DNA from 3 places in the Bacillus sp. EB106-07-01-XG149 genome. Region 2 is predicted to be linked to each of the others. Evidence: riboswitches for the same ligand, from Rfam matches in the RefSeq annotation. Region 2 holds a riboswitch; each other region holds the start of a gene.
The links. Region 2 has a riboswitch for lysine ahead of AC3WTA_RS16395 (aspartate kinase). Riboswitches for the same ligand answer to the same signal wherever they lie in the genome.
Positions count from the first base shown of each region.

Region 1: another riboswitch for lysine. It lies ahead of AC3WTA_RS23620 (amino acid permease); the one in region 2 lies ahead of AC3WTA_RS16395 (aspartate kinase).
Region 3: another riboswitch for lysine. It lies ahead of lysA (diaminopimelate decarboxylase); the one in region 2 lies ahead of AC3WTA_RS16395 (aspartate kinase).

Region 1 covers NZ_JBYTDP010000007.1:125,198-130,354, forward strand. Annotated here, with positions in the region: gene AC3WTA_RS23610 (DNA alkylation repair protein) at 1-93, opposite strand, end outside; gene AC3WTA_RS23615 (iron-sulfur cluster biosynthesis family protein) at 127-432, opposite strand; gene AC3WTA_RS23620 (amino acid permease) at 546-2,012, opposite strand; lysine riboswitch at 2,125-2,317, opposite strand; gene AC3WTA_RS23625 (GNAT family N-acetyltransferase) at 2,641-3,090, shown strand; gene AC3WTA_RS23630 (sulfite exporter TauE/SafE family protein) at 3,130-4,140, opposite strand; gene AC3WTA_RS23635 (VOC family protein) at 4,239-5,036, shown strand; gene AC3WTA_RS23640 (aminoglycoside phosphotransferase family protein) at 5,051-5,157, shown strand, end outside.
Region 2 covers NZ_JBYTDP010000003.1:782,199-787,355, forward strand. Annotated here, with positions in the region: gene AC3WTA_RS16390 (VOC family protein) at 1-348, opposite strand, end outside; gene AC3WTA_RS16395 (aspartate kinase) at 693-1,922, opposite strand; lysine riboswitch at 2,122-2,308, opposite strand; gene AC3WTA_RS16400 (DoxX-like family protein) at 2,500-3,408, shown strand; gene AC3WTA_RS16405 (DUF4166 domain-containing protein) at 3,412-4,023, shown strand; gene AC3WTA_RS16410 (YndJ family protein) at 4,029-5,157, shown strand, end outside.
Region 3 covers NZ_JBYTDP010000003.1:461,851-467,007, reverse strand. Annotated here, with positions in the region: gene sat (sulfate adenylyltransferase) at 1-239, opposite strand, end outside; gene AC3WTA_RS14735 (phosphoadenylyl-sulfate reductase) at 278-982, opposite strand; gene AC3WTA_RS14730 (YezD family protein) at 1,069-1,212, opposite strand; SAM riboswitch class I at 1,285-1,393, opposite strand; gene lysA (diaminopimelate decarboxylase) at 1,510-2,826, opposite strand; lysine riboswitch at 3,007-3,188, opposite strand; gene AC3WTA_RS14720 (DUF3888 domain-containing protein) at 3,278-3,673, opposite strand; gene AC3WTA_RS14715 (LTA synthase family protein) at 3,928-5,157, shown strand, end outside.

The sequences.
Region 1 (5,157 bases), on a different contig from region 2:
CGGAAAATTAGGATCGTGTTTACAAATAGAATCAGCCATTATTTCTGCTAATTCTTCATTAAATAAAAATTTTAACGGAACATATTTACCCATTTTTTCACCTCATTTGTCAGCTGAAAACAATTTTTATTTTTTAATCGACAATCCATAAACTAAAGTCTCACTCGGAGTCGTAATACTAAAACCTGTCGTCTTATAATCAAGTTTCACCGTATCACCAGTGTAGTCTTTCGTGAATGAATCCATTTGTACGATAAACTCGGCATCTTTATATACAACATCATCTGCATCATATGTATCCCAAATTAAATCAACATCAACGAAAATACTACAAGAGTTTGTCATTGTTCCTCTAATGCGAATGATCTTTTTATCTTCACGTTCTAATTTATGTATAGCTGCTTTTGCTTCATCAGTAATACGAATGTTCATGGTATCCCAACCTTTATATATATTTCCTTTATTATTGCAAAAACAGGAGAAATAGGGAAGGGAGAAGCATCGGAATAAAAAACGAGCAAACATATTTGTTTGCTCGTTTCACTTTATTTCAATTCACATTTATCGAGCGGAATCACTTTCGTTTTCTTCGTAAATTTATATCCTAACCATAGTACTAAGAAGAGTGGTAAACCGATGTAAGAAACGAGTACACCGTTCCAATCGATTGATTCGCCCATAAATGCGCCGTAGTTTTGACCTAAAATTACGATGACACAAAGTGCAAATGCGAAAATTGGACCGAACGGGAACCATTTTGCTCTATATGGTAAGTCTTTCAAATCTTTTCCTTGTGCGATATATGCTTTACGGAAACGGTAATGACTAATTGCAATTCCGACCCATGCGATAAAGCCAGACATTCCAGATGCGTTTAATAACCAAATGTATACAACACCGTCACCGAATAAAGAGGCAATGAAAGCGATACTACCGACAATTGACGTTACGATTAATGCGTTAACAGGTACACCGCGGCTATCTAATTTACCAAGAAACTTTGGTGCTTTTCCTTGGCGAGCTAAGTCCCAAAGCATACGAGTTGATGCATACATACCAGAGTTACCAGCAGACAATACTGCCGTTAAAATAACAGCGTTCATAACAGAAGCAGCAAAGGCAACGCCCGCTTTTTCAAAAATAAGTGTAAATGGACTTACTGTTACATCGCTTGCAGCAAGGCTTTCAGTCGTATAAGGAATTAATAAACCGATAACGAGAATCGCAAGGATATAGAATAAAAGAATACGCCAAAAGATAGAACGAATTGCTTTTGGAATGTTACGCTCTGGATCAGCAGTTTCACCAGCAGCTACACCTAATAATTCAGTTCCTTGGAATGAGAACCCAGCAGCCATAAATACACCGATAATTGCCATAATGCCGCCATTAAATGGTGCATCTGCAACAGTGAAGTTTTTAAAGCCAACAGATTCGCCGCCCATAATTCCGAAAATCATCATAAAGCCGACAATTAAAAAGATAATAATAGTAACTACTTTAATAAGTGCGAACCAATATTCAGATTCACCAAACCCTTTAACAGATAAATAGTTTAAAAGGAAAATAATAGCTAAACATAATCCACTCCAAATAAGAGAAGGGGTATCTGGGAACCAAAATTTCATAATTAATGTTACAGCAGCGAGTTCAGCAGCAATTGTAATGGCCCAGTTATACCAATAGTTCCATCCAAGTGCAAAGCCAAGGGATGGATCAACAAATTTTGTTGCATACGTGCTAAAAGATCCGGTAACAGGCATGTAAGCCGCGAGTTCAGCTAAGCTTGTCATTAAAAAGTAAACCATAATTCCAATTGCGGCGTATGCGACTAGTGCACCGCCAGGACCAGCTGTATGGATGACACCACCGCTGGCAAGAAATAGTCCGGTACCGATTGTACCACCGAGAGAAATCATCGTAAGGTGACGAGATTTTAATCCGCGTTTTAATTCACCTTGTCCTTGTGTAGTTTGCGTTTTAGAGGTAGATTGATTTGTTGCGCTATTCATGTTCAACACTCCTTTTCTTGTAGGTTAGGAAGGAGCGGGGGAGAAAAATACAAAAAACCGCCAAAGGAATTAGGCGGAACGTTTCACAAATAACCACCCCATCATACCCTTCCGTTAAGATAGCACCCCACGTTTACACGGTAATTTTGTAAACGTGACAGTTCTGTTCCTTTCGGAGACAGCCCCAGCTCATATTTCCAGAGAAGAAATATAAACTTCGGCAACTTTTCCTTTCAAACGGAGTTGGTGACATTCTCTGTGTCTCGTCCGTTTTACTCATAAAAGTCGCAACCTCTACCTCATCGGATTGATGAGGATTTGATATATTGCTAAGATTTTTAATATATGGCAATTGTAATGACTTTCTGAATATATTGCAAGATATTTTGTTAGGAAAAGTCAAAAAATATCGGTTATTGTATAGGAAACGCTTGCAAAACTCCACCCGAACCTACTGTTATGTAACAAAAAACAAATAAATAAATTGTTATACAAATGTTTCGCAAAAAATATTGAAAAACCCTTTAAAAATAAAAGAAAATTCTGAAAAAATAATTCGACATTCATAATAAGGTCATATTTTTTGTTATAATTAAAAAAACGTTTAAGCAAAAAAGGGGAAATTAACATGAAATTAGAAACAGAAAGACTCTATATAGTACCGTGTACAGAAGAGAGTATGCAAGTTGCTAACGAGCAAGGATATAACAGTGGTCCGCATATTGTAGGGCATGTAGAAAATGTAAAACAAAATAAGGTTTTATTACCTTGGGGCGCGTGGTATGTCATTCGCAAAGAAGATGACATCGTTCTAGGTGATATAGGATTTAAAGGGAAACCAAATGAGGAACATACAGTAGAAATTGGTTACGGATTTATTGAGAAATATTGGAATAAAGGGTATGCGACAGAAGCTGTAAGAGAATTAATAAATTGGGCTTTTCAAACAGGAGAAGTAGAAACGATTATTGCGGAGACACTTCTTGAAAATGATAGCTCGATTCGTGTATTAGAGAAATTACATATGAAGAGAATTGACACTACAGAAACGATGATTAATTGGAAAATAGAAAAATAAAAAATACCGCTCGAAGTATATCGGGCGGTATTTTTATCGTTATGGTAGCATTTGTTTTTGATCATTCGGATATCCGGCTGTCGATGCGTTAGAACGCTTGGAATGATTGCGAACAGCAATGAAAATAGAAATAATAACGACAAGACCAACTGCCACGTAAGAAAGTGAAATAATAGTTGGATCAACTTTAAATGTAGTAAGCAATGTACGAATGTTTGTAAAGATAATAAGGCCACCAACTAATACGCCAAGTAAATGAGAAGGAACGATGCGTACTAGCCATGCAGCGATTGGTGCCGCAACGATACCACCGAGCATGAGAGAAAATACCCAAACCCAGCTTACTTGTTCCCATCCAAGTGAAATGAAAAATCCAATTGTTGCAGCGAGTGAAACAGGAAATTCGCTCGTATCTACAGATCCGATAACTTTTCTAGCTTCATTTCCTCTTGCCAAAAGTACAGGTGTCGTAATCGGACCCCAGCCACCACCACCAGTTGAATCAACGAATCCAGCGAATAAGCCAAGCGGAACAAGCTGTTTTGCAGACATACGTTTATTTGAAGTAACAATTTGTTTTTGAATGATGAATCGTAATAAAATATAAACCCCTAAAGTAAATAAAAATACGGAAATGTACGGTTTAATTACATCGCCAGGTAAATTGCTTAAAAAACATGCCCCAATAAATGCGCCAATTGCTCCTGGTAATGTAAGCCTGGAAACGGTATATTTATCAACGTTTCCAAATTTGATGTGAGATGCACCAGAAGCGGCGGTTGTAACGACTTCAGCTAAATGAACAGATGCGGAAGCTACAGCTGGTGCGATACCAAACATTAATAATAGTGAGGTAGATGTTACCCCGTACGCCATTCCAAGTGCCCCATCAATCAATTGAGCGAAAAATCCGATAATAGCAAAGACAATTAATTTCTGCATAAATAATCCCCCTGTAATAATAAATGAAAAAGGCACTTTTCCCGTATGAGAAAAGTGCCTTTGGTTTTTCCAATCAGCAATAATTAAATTTGTTTCATTATAATACATATTAATCGTATAAATCAACTGGGTTTTAAAGTTTTTTGAATTGAATGAAAGAAAAATAAAATATACAATAAAAGGATGGAGAGAAAGGGGAGAAAGACATGTTACGATTTGATCATCTCGTACACGCAGTATATGGTACACCGGAGGAAGCGGCAAAACAAATACAGGAGCGTGGATTTCATACTGCAATAGGCGGAGAGCATATTACTTGGGGTACTTGGAATAGTTTATGTTATTTTGATTTATCCTATATAGAATTTTTAGCAGTTCAGCATGAAGAAAAAGCGAAGAAAGCAGACAATCCATTAGTACAAGAAACAGTAGTAAAATTACAAGACGGAGAAGGAATGCTACAAATCGCAATTCGAACAGATGCCATTGAAGACCTAGCAAATAATTTTAGTAAGCACGGTTTACATACGATAGGACCATTTGAAGGAAAACGTATAAGAAAAGATGGCCGTCTTTTAGAGTGGAAAATGTTATTTGTAAAGCAAGAGGAAAACAGACCGAAATTACCTTTCTTCATACAGTGGAATGAAACGGATGAAGAAAGAAGAAACGATTTACGTAACATAGGAACAATCACTGAACATAAAAATAAAGTACAACAAATTGAAACGATTCATTACGCAGTGAAAAATGTTCGAGAAACAGTACGGAAATGGAAAGAAGTAATGGGGCTAACTGCAAGCTCAATCACAAAGAATGAAGAATGGAATGCGGAGTGTCAAAGCGTATCATTTGGTGATGTTCATGTGCAGTTTTGTGAACCAATAGGAGAAGGGTTAGTACTAGAACGTTTGAAGCATCATGGCGAATATCCATTTGCAGTGGAGTTTAAAGGTGAAAATAAACGAGAGCATGAAGTGTTAGGTAGTTTGTACATATATTGATAGAGGTGAATGTTGTGAAGGAAATGCTTAGAGAGATAGAGAGACAACTAGAATGGCATCGTATTGTAAAGTGTACAGCTATTTCAAAAGGTTTTTCACATGAAGAAAAATATAAAGTTGA
Region 2 (5,157 bases):
CTGAGCACCATGCTTAGTCAGTCTGGATACCATTTCGTCAATGTCTTCAACGGTGAACATGACGCGCAAATAACCGAGGGCGTTTACAGGAGCTGTCCGATGGTCTGCTATAGTAGGTGGGGTGAGAAATCGAGAAAGTTCAATTCGGCTGTGGCCATCTGGCGTAACCATCATAGCAATCTCTACGCACTGAGAACCGAGTCCAGTTACGCGACCAGCCCATTCACCTTCAACAGTAGCTCGCCCTTCGAGATTCAAGCCAATCTCCTCGAAGAATGAGATTGCGTTATCAAGTGATTCTACAACGATGCTGACATTGTCCATTCGTAGTAATCGGTTGTTTGCCATAGTTTTTATCTCCTTTTATGTATAAATTTATTATTTAATTATCCTCATAATTATACTAAAATCTTTTCTAAACAAAAAACATCTTGTCACAGCGTAGGAAAATGTGACAAGGTGTTTTCGGGCATAGTATATAAAATCTTGTTAACGAATAACACTTCGTAAACCCTTTACTATTGAAATATGCGCGAACTTTATTTCGTGAATGCTATCATTTCAAGAATTTGATACTGTAATTGCTATTCGATAGAATAACTTCGACTTTCCCACAAAACAGTCCTATCCTGTTTCTATTTATATAGGAAGGAAATAGATTCATATATTTTTTAAAGTTTTACCGGTGGAAATTAACTCATCTGCACTAAAGGCTCAATTTTTGCCATAAATGATTGATGCAGCGCCTCAACACCTGTTACTAAATGAAGGCGGTCAATAACGACAGATACTTTAATTTCTGATGTACTTACCATTTTAATATGAATATCTTCTTCTTTTAAAGTAGTGAACATATTCGCAGCAACTCCTGGATTAGAGACCATACCAGATCCTACAATGGATACTTTTGCTAAATAATTTTCATATTCTACAGATTCATAGTGAAGTGTTTCTTGATTTTGTTCTAATACCTCTAATGTTTCTTTTAAATCATTAGAATGGATTGAGAAGGAGAGGTGAACAGTTCCTTCATTTGTAATACTTTGAATGATGATATCTACATTAATATGTGCTGTTGCCAATGTAGAGAAAACTGTTGAGAGTGCACCTTGTTCTAATCCTTTCATTGTGACGCGTGTAATATTATCTTCAAATGCAATACCTTTAACGATTGATTGTTGTTCCATGTTACATTCTCCTTTTACAATTGTTCCGTTTTCTTGTTCCATACTTGAGCGAACTTCTAACATGACATTATGATTTTTAGCAAACTCAACAGCACGCGGGTGTAATACACCAGCACCGAGGTTTGCTAGTTCTAGCATTTCGTCATAAGAAATTTCATCTAATTTATAAGCATCTTTTACAACTCGTGGGTCCGTCGTATATACACCGGTCACATCCGTGTAAATATCACATTTTTTTGCTTTCAGTGCAGCAGCTAATGCAACAGCAGTTGTATCAGAACCACCGCGTCCAAGCGTTGTAATTTCATGTTCTTCACTGGCTCCTTGGAAGCCAGCTACAATAACAATCGTACCTTCAGTAAGATAAGATTGAATTCGATCTGTATGAATGTCAGTAATCCGTGCACTACTATGTACAGATTCTGTCGTAATACCAGCTTGCCATCCTGTTAATGAAATCGCGTTATAACCTTTTGCTTGTAGTGCCATCGTTAATAATGAAATAGTAACTTGCTCTCCTGTTGATAGAAGCATATCCATTTCGCGTTTACTCGGATTTTCTGAAATCGCGTTAGCAAGTGCTACGAGTTCATCTGTGTTTTTTCCCATTGCTGAAACGACAGAGACGATACTATGTCCTCGTTCATATTCTTCAATAATTAAATTTGCTACATGTTGGATGCGCTCAACGCTTCCAACAGAAGTGCCACCAAATTTTTGTACAATCGTTTCCATTACGAATTCCTTCTTTCATCCATTTTTAAGAATAGATTAGGACATATATAGATCCCAATATTCCTGTAGTTACCAGAGAAAAACAAAAAACACCATCTCAAATAAGTGAGGATGGTGCTGTTACAGGAAAAGGGAAACAGAAAACGGAGCTAATAAAAAAACCGCCAAAAAAGGAATACCATAAAAATGATATCTCTTTTTTGTAGATAGCTCTTCATACATACACTTCTGTACATATGACAGTTCTGTTTCTATTCGAAAACAGCCCCAATCGATAAATGCAGAGAAAATTATCGATTTCGGCAATACTTCCTTTCATCTAATTTCATAGACATCTCTGTGTCTCCATTAGAATAATCATAAGTATCGCAACCTCTATCTCACGTTTTAGGCGAGAGTGTTTGATTTATGAAGTTGTTGGTAACATTTGTTTTATAATAATTTAAATTTTTCGGGGAATCAAGTGTTTTGTATGAATTTTAAAAATTCTTTCTTTTCTTGAAGGAGTTTGTGAAAACTGTAGCAAAATAAATTCATAGCATGTACATTAAATTTATAGTGCATAGGAGGTGGAAGAATGAAGGGGAAAAAGCCTATTTATGTTTCGGCAGAAATGAACACAACAATGGAAAAATTATGGGTATATACACAGGAACCAGATATACATATAGAATGGGATGCTCGCTTTACTGAAATTTCGTATTTAAAGAAAAAAGAAGGAGAACCGCAGAAGTTTTTATATAAAACTAAAATTGGATTAGGACTTGAAATAGCTGGTGAAGGGGAATCGATAGGAGAAATAAGAAAAGAAACGGGTGAACGGATTTCTTCTTTAAAATTTTGGACAGCAAATAAATTATCACTTATTCAAATAGGGCGTGGTTATTGGAAGTATACACCGCGTAAAGAACACATTCATTTTGAGACGCAATATGATTACGATACGAGGTTTGGTCGTATAGGAAATGTAATAGATTTCTATATGTTTCGTCCGTTATTAGGCTGGGCGACTGCTTGGAGTTTTGATGCTTTAAAATTATGGTTAGAAAAGGGACTTCATCCGAGATTACTAATTAGAAGAACAATGACATATTGGCTTGTATGTTTTTTGTTTGCTTTTGTATGGATGTATCAAGGAATAGTGCCGAAACTAGTGTTTACTCATTCAGAAGAAGTAAAAATGCTATCTGTGATAATTGGTTCAACGGAATATAGTATTTTTGTACTTAAAATAATTGGATTATTAGAAATTATTTTTGGTGCCATATGGCTGTTGCCATTTCCAAAACGAAAAGTATTTATCGTACATATTTTTATGTTAATAGCTTTAACGATAGCGGCGGGTTTTACGAATATCGTAAGCTTTACAGAGCCGTTTAATCCAACTACATTAAACGTTCTACTTATGGGGTTATCGATTGTCGGTTATATAAATAGTTCTGATTTACCGAGTGCAAAAAATTGCAAGAGGAAGAGAAAGGAATAATGTATGGCTAATATGTATGAAAGACTATTAGGGGATTCTTATAAAAAACTTCATCCGAAATTACAGAAACGCTATGAGATCACGGAAGAAAATAGCTTTACTGGAGAAGGAGAAATGGATGAAATTTACGGAGGTTCTTTTTTCGTAAAATTGATATTAAAAATTGCATCGAAGTTTAGAATGTTTTTCTCTGAGCGGGGGAAGGAAGTGCCATTTACAATACATAATACCGCTGAGCGAGATGAACATGGAAATGAACTTGTGCGGTGGAATCGTACTTTTTATTTTCATAATAAGAAAAGATACTTTAACGCCATTATGCAGATGGATGAAGAGAATAATGAAATTTTAGATTATTTTGGTGAACCGCAAATACTTGTTTCTACATTGAATTTTCATATTGATGAGGTGGGGGCAATGCATATTTCTTCAAAGAAACAATGGTTTTACATGTTTGGAAGGAAAGTCCCGTTACCTAGGTTTTTATACGGAGAGGCCAACATTGTAGAAAGTTATGATGAAACACTACAATGCTTTCGAATTCATGTACAAGTAAGCAATCCGTTAATTGGTTCATTATTTTCATATAAGGGAACATTTGTAGAGAGGAAATAAATGATATGAAAAATATAATAGTTGGGTTTGCTTGTTATATTATTTTTCTAATATGTGAGTGGTCAAATATAAACCCGGTGGAAGCAATTATTTTATTATCTATTTTGTTATTTATACCGATGTCATTTTGCATCATTGATAAGAAAACAAGAAATGGATCGTATGTATTCTTTTATAAATTTGTATCGCCGCTATATCCAATTGCAGCAATTAATGCAACGTTAGCTTTCGTAACAAATCATTATTTCTTTGCGTTACTTTGGTTTGTATATACAGGAATTGTTGCGTTATTTGGTATAAGTAGATTGCTAGAAAGAGGATGGAAACCGTTAGAGGAGACAGCTATCGATAGTGCGTTTATGTATTTGTTTTTAGGTGGTTTCTGGTTTTTTGCTTCTGTAGCAAAGCTTTCCATTATGCACTTTAGTTCCGACATTGTTTTGCTTACAGCTGCACACTTTCATTATTCGGCATTTCTATTGCCGTTATCAGCTGGTTTAATTGGGAGGAAAAGAGAAAAGAGAAGTAAAGTATATGATGCTATTATGTTTGTCATCGTCATTTCACCTATGACAGTTGCAATAGGAATTACGTACTCGAGGGTATTTGAATTTTTTGCAGTGTTCCTATATTTATGTGCTATTTATAGTTATGGGATTTATGTTTGGTGTACGAAATTTAATGCTGTTAGTGCAAAAGTTCTCCTAATCATATCTTCTAGCACACTCATGGTAACAATTATGTTTTCACTTGTATATTCATATGGGAATTTGAAACATGTAATGACGATTACAATTGCTCAAATGGTTTGGATTCACGGTGTTGTCAATGGAATTGGAGTAGCGTTACCCGCATTTGTCGGCTGGATGATTGAAAAGAGTGCTCCGAATCATAAATATTACGGGAAACCAATGAGCAGGTTAATAGGAAATACGACAGTTGGTGAAGCATTTTTACATAACAGAAGTTTAATAGATAGCAAGGAATACAAAGGTTTAGTTGATAATATGAACGATTTTCATAGTGAGGGATTTGACATGGCGAAGATTCCTTTAAGTATTACTCGTTTTTATGAAAATACAAAAGAGTATGAGTTACAATCGCATATTAAGTGGGCTCGTTGGTTTCGTCCGG
Region 3 (5,157 bases), 320 kb from region 2:
TCTTCTGTTACTGGTAATGTAATCGGTATACTCCATACACTCCCGTTTGCTAAGCGAAGCGTTTCTACGACCGAATCATAATCTTTCTTTCCTAAAAAACCAGTAAGTGGGCTATATCCCCCTGTCGCTAATAGCTCTAAATCACTTAACGCAATGTTGTCTAGTTCAATTTCTTTTTCGATTTGCGATACGTCGTAAGTCTCCTCTATACGGTTTACTAATTCGTTTCTTATACTCATTTTCTATACCCTCTCTTAGCTTTATTTTCAAATTCATCTTATTGGTAATGAAGACCACATTCTGTTTTCACTTTTCCAGACCACCTACCATCTCTCGAATCTCCACCCTCACCTACAGGTAACGTACACTTCTCACAACCAATACTTGGATATCCAACATCATGCAGCGGATTATACGGCAAGCTATGTTTGTATACATATCGCCACACTTCTTTCCACGTCCAATGAATGAGTGGACAAACTTTAATCGATTGAAAACGATGATCTTGATTTATAAACTTTGTATGCTTACGTGTTTCTGATTGTTCCCTCCTTAAGCCCGAAATCCACGCTTTTTCCGCTGCTAATGATTTTTCTAACGGTAAAATTTTTCTAATTTTACAACAAAGGTTCGGATTACTTTCCCATAATTTCTCACCATGCAACTTCGCTTGTTCATCAAGTGCAAGTTCCGGCTGTTTTTCTATAATATTTAATGAAGGAAATCGTTCCCGCACTTTTTGAATTAATTCATACGTTTCTCGAAAATGAACATTTGTATCTAAAAATACAACTTTAGCAGATGGATTTACTTGGTTTATAAGATGCAGTAATACCATCCCTTCCACTCCGAAGCTACATGCATATACAATTTCACTTTTATATTCTTTATAAGCCCAACTTAATACTGATAGCGCGCCTTTCGTTTCATCTTCTTCTGAAAATGGAACATTATTTTCTTCCCACGTTTCATACGTCAACATGTTTTTTCCCCCTGTAAAAGCAAAAAGACGGTTTTAACCTAATATAATAGGTTAAAACCGCCTCTAGTTTTTCTAGTCAGCGCTTTTTACTTTAAACGTACCTTTTCACTTTTCTCTAATTGAATGACTTTCCCATCTTGCACAACAATTGTAATTGAACCATATTTCATATCAGCAAGCATCGCTTGAATTTTCTCAGATACTTCCTCAAAATGTTCCCGTACACTCACGCGAACAGCCCCCCTTTTTATTCATAAAAAAAATCTTTCCCATTTCGAAAAGACTGTTCGGTAATATATTTTACCTTATCTTTCAAAATGGATTCCATTTTGCTGGATTTAGCACCTTGCTTTCTATAAGCAGGTTGCCGAGCTTCTTCGGGCCAGTTCCCTCCGCTTCTCTTGATAAGCTTTGTATTTGTATTTTATCACAATTCTGATTTTTTTCAATCCTAGTTTTCCGATATATTTTAATTATTTTATTTTACAAAAAAGGAATTGCCCATCCGAACAACTCCTTTTCTCTATTTAAACAAGTTCTTTAATACGTATGCGATCGTTCCCAATAATATTTTCATATGTTTCGCGTTCTACAACAATTTGTGATGTGCCGCCTTTCGCGAAGACGACAGCTGGTCTACGAATTCGATTATAATTATTCGCCATCGAGTACCCGTATGCCCCTGTACAAGAAATTGCTAGTAAATCGGCAGAAGCAACTTTCGGTAGAGTAATATCCCAAATTAACATATCTCCACTCTCACAGCACTTCCCAGCAATCGAAACAAGTTCCTCATTCTCATCATTCCCTCGATTTGCTAACATCGCTTCATAACGAGCGTTATATAAAGCAGGTCTTAAATTATCAGTCATCCCACCATCCACTGATACATATTTCCGAATACCAGGAATGTCTTTCACAGATCCGACTGTATAAATTGTCGTTCCAGCATCACCTACAATACTACGGCCTGGTTCAACCCATATTTCTGGCAAGGGATAATTACATACTGTAAATTGTTCCCTCACTGCACTTGTTACAGCTCGCACATATGTCTCAAGAGTTAATGGCGTATCTGACTCTGTGTAGCGTATTCCGAATCCTCCGCCTACATTTAATACTTTTACTACATAGTTCGCGCGTTCTCTCACCTGTTCTAAAAATTGATGAAGAACTTCAATCGCTCGAACAAATCCAGCCGTTTCAAATATTTGCGATCCGATATGTGAATGAATTCCTAACACATTATAATTTGATTTTTGTAAAGCAAGCTCAATTGCTTGCATCGCTTGACCATTTGAAACTCCAAACCCAAATTTCGAATCATCTTGACCTGTTGTAATATATTCATGTGTGTGCGCCTCTACTCCAGGCGTTACACGGATTAATATGTTCACAAATTGCCCATGTTGCACTGCTAAATCATGCAAAATTTCTAATTCTAAGAAATTATCTACGACAAAACAACCAATATTTGCCTGCAGAGCCATCACGATTTCTTCTTCTGTTTTATTATTGCCGTGAAAATGAATACGAGATGCTGGAAATCCCGCTTGAAGCGCAGTATATAATTCCCCACCAGAAACAACATCTAATGACATATTCTCTTCACGAGCTACTCGGCACATCTCCATGCACAAGAACGCCTTGCTTGCATATGCTACTTGATAAGAGAAACCACTTTCTTTAAACGCACGATGAAACGCGCGGCACTTTCCTCGAATAGACTCTTCATCGTATACATAAAGTGGTGTTCCGTATTGTTTTGCTAGCTGCGTCGTATCGCACCCTCCAATTTCTAAGTGTCCTTGCCCATTGATTCGGCTTGTGCCGTGTAAATACATTTGAATTCCTCCCTTATTTCCTCTAAAACTCATAACCCCAATCTTCTATTCATTGCAGCACGCTTTTAGATAGACAAAAAACGCGCGGAACAATGTTCACACGCGTTTCTTATTAGGAAAAATATATATTGAAAAAATAAACGAGTTGTTATCTCCTCAAAATAAGAAACCGCATCAACATCTCCAAATAGCTCTCCATAAAAGAAATATTATGACAGTACTACATTTATTCAATGTAGTCCCAATATATGAATAAGATGGTTATTCTTATATTTCGGCAATAGTCCCTTTCAACCTATGATCACAGATTCCATTAAATCTCCCATAGCTTACTCTTTCCTATCGCGGCCTCTACCTTTGAGAGTAGATGAGGTAAGTCTATTTAATTTTCAAACATCTAATTGTTGCTATTAACAATACCAAAGGACCATTTTATTTGTCAAACAATTTTTTATATTGTTTTTTTACAGTTTAATTTCGTATCATTTGGTAAGCGCTTTACTGAAATCTTTGACACTTCCCATTCGCCTTCTTCATTATTAAATGTAATCGTTACCTTCTCAAATGGTGGAGCAATTTTCCCAGCAACTCGTTCATACTTCGTTACTTCAATACTTGCTTGAAATAAATATGTACCGCTATACACTTTTTTTAAACTAATAATTTTAGGACATTGATAAGGCTTCAAGCTCCCATATTGCTTTTCAATTGCTTTATTTATTTTCGGAAATAAAACAGAATAAAGGGCATCTTCCATAAGAGGTGCATCATATTGGGCTACCGACACACTCGGTGAAGCAAAAAGTATAACACTACTGCATACTATAAAATATAATAATTTTCGCATTATAACCTCCGTATTATTACACGATTCTTTCTGCGCACGATAATTATCATACATAGAAACTCCGTTTTATTGTCTCCCACTGCCCTTTTTCTACTCAATTATTATAAAAAAGCCCACAACTCTCTTTTATTTTCGTATAATGATACTCATAGTATAATAAACATAATAACAAAGGACTGTTCGTATATATAAAATGAGGCGCTAACCAAACCGGCTCACAAGAACTGTCATGCTTTTTAGGAGAGGAGTATATTATGCTACAACGTCTGTTTCCAAAACTGCGATTTGCACTCGTTGCAGTCGTTTTATTATGGATAAAAACATATATTGTGTACAAGCTAGCATTTGATATTAAAATTGATAATTTCTTTGAAGAATTTATGCTTTTTATTAATCCGCTAGCTGCGTTACTTTTATTTTTCGGTTTTGCTTTACTTGCATCTAAGCACCGAAACCGCATTATAATTGGAATCAGTTTTATACTGTCCTTTATTTTATTTGGAAATGCAATGTTTTATGGGTTTTATAACGATTTCGTTACGTTCCCAGTTTTATTCCAAACAAATAATATGGCTGACTTAGGGACAAGTATAAAAGAACTCTTTACGTACAAAACATTACTTTTATTTGCAGATGCGATTATTTTAATGTTTCTTTCGCGTAAATTCCCAGCATTTTGTGACAAGACGCCGCTTTCTCGCACTGAGAAGCGAACTTTCTTTAGCGGTGTAACAGCTTTATTAGCACTACAAATTGTTGTTTCAGTTATTTATAAACCACAAATGTTCTCACGCTCATTTGATCGTCAAACTGTCGTGAAAAATTTAGGTTTATACACATATCATCTATTTGATATTACACTTCAATCTAAATCTTCAGCTGAACGTGTATTTGCAAGTGGTGACGGGTTCTCTGAAATTAAAAACTATACAGACTCAAAAGATAAGCAAGTTGATAAAAACTTATTTGGAGCTGCAAAAGGTAAAAATGTAATTTTGATTTCAATGGAATCTACACAAAGTTTTGTTATTAATAAAAAAATAAATGGAAAAGAAATTACTCCATTTTTAAATGAACTTATTAAAGATAGTTTTTATTTCGATAACTTCTATCATCAAACAGGACAAGGTAAAACTTCTGATGCTGAATTTATCGTTGAAAATTCACTTTATCCGTTAGACCGCGGTTCTGTATTCTTTACTCACGCAACAAATGAATATACAGCTACACCAGAACAATTAAAAAAATACGGATATTCTTCTGCTGTCTTCCATTCCAACGATAAAACGTTTTGGAATCGTGATGTAATGTATCCTGCACTTGGATATGATCGTTACTTTAATTTAAATGATTACGTAGGCACAGAACAAATGTCTGTCGGTTGGGGATTAAAAGATAAAGAGTTCTTTGAACAATCGATTCCAAAGCTAAAATCTTTACCACAACCGTTCTATACAAAATTTATTACTTTAACAAACCATTTT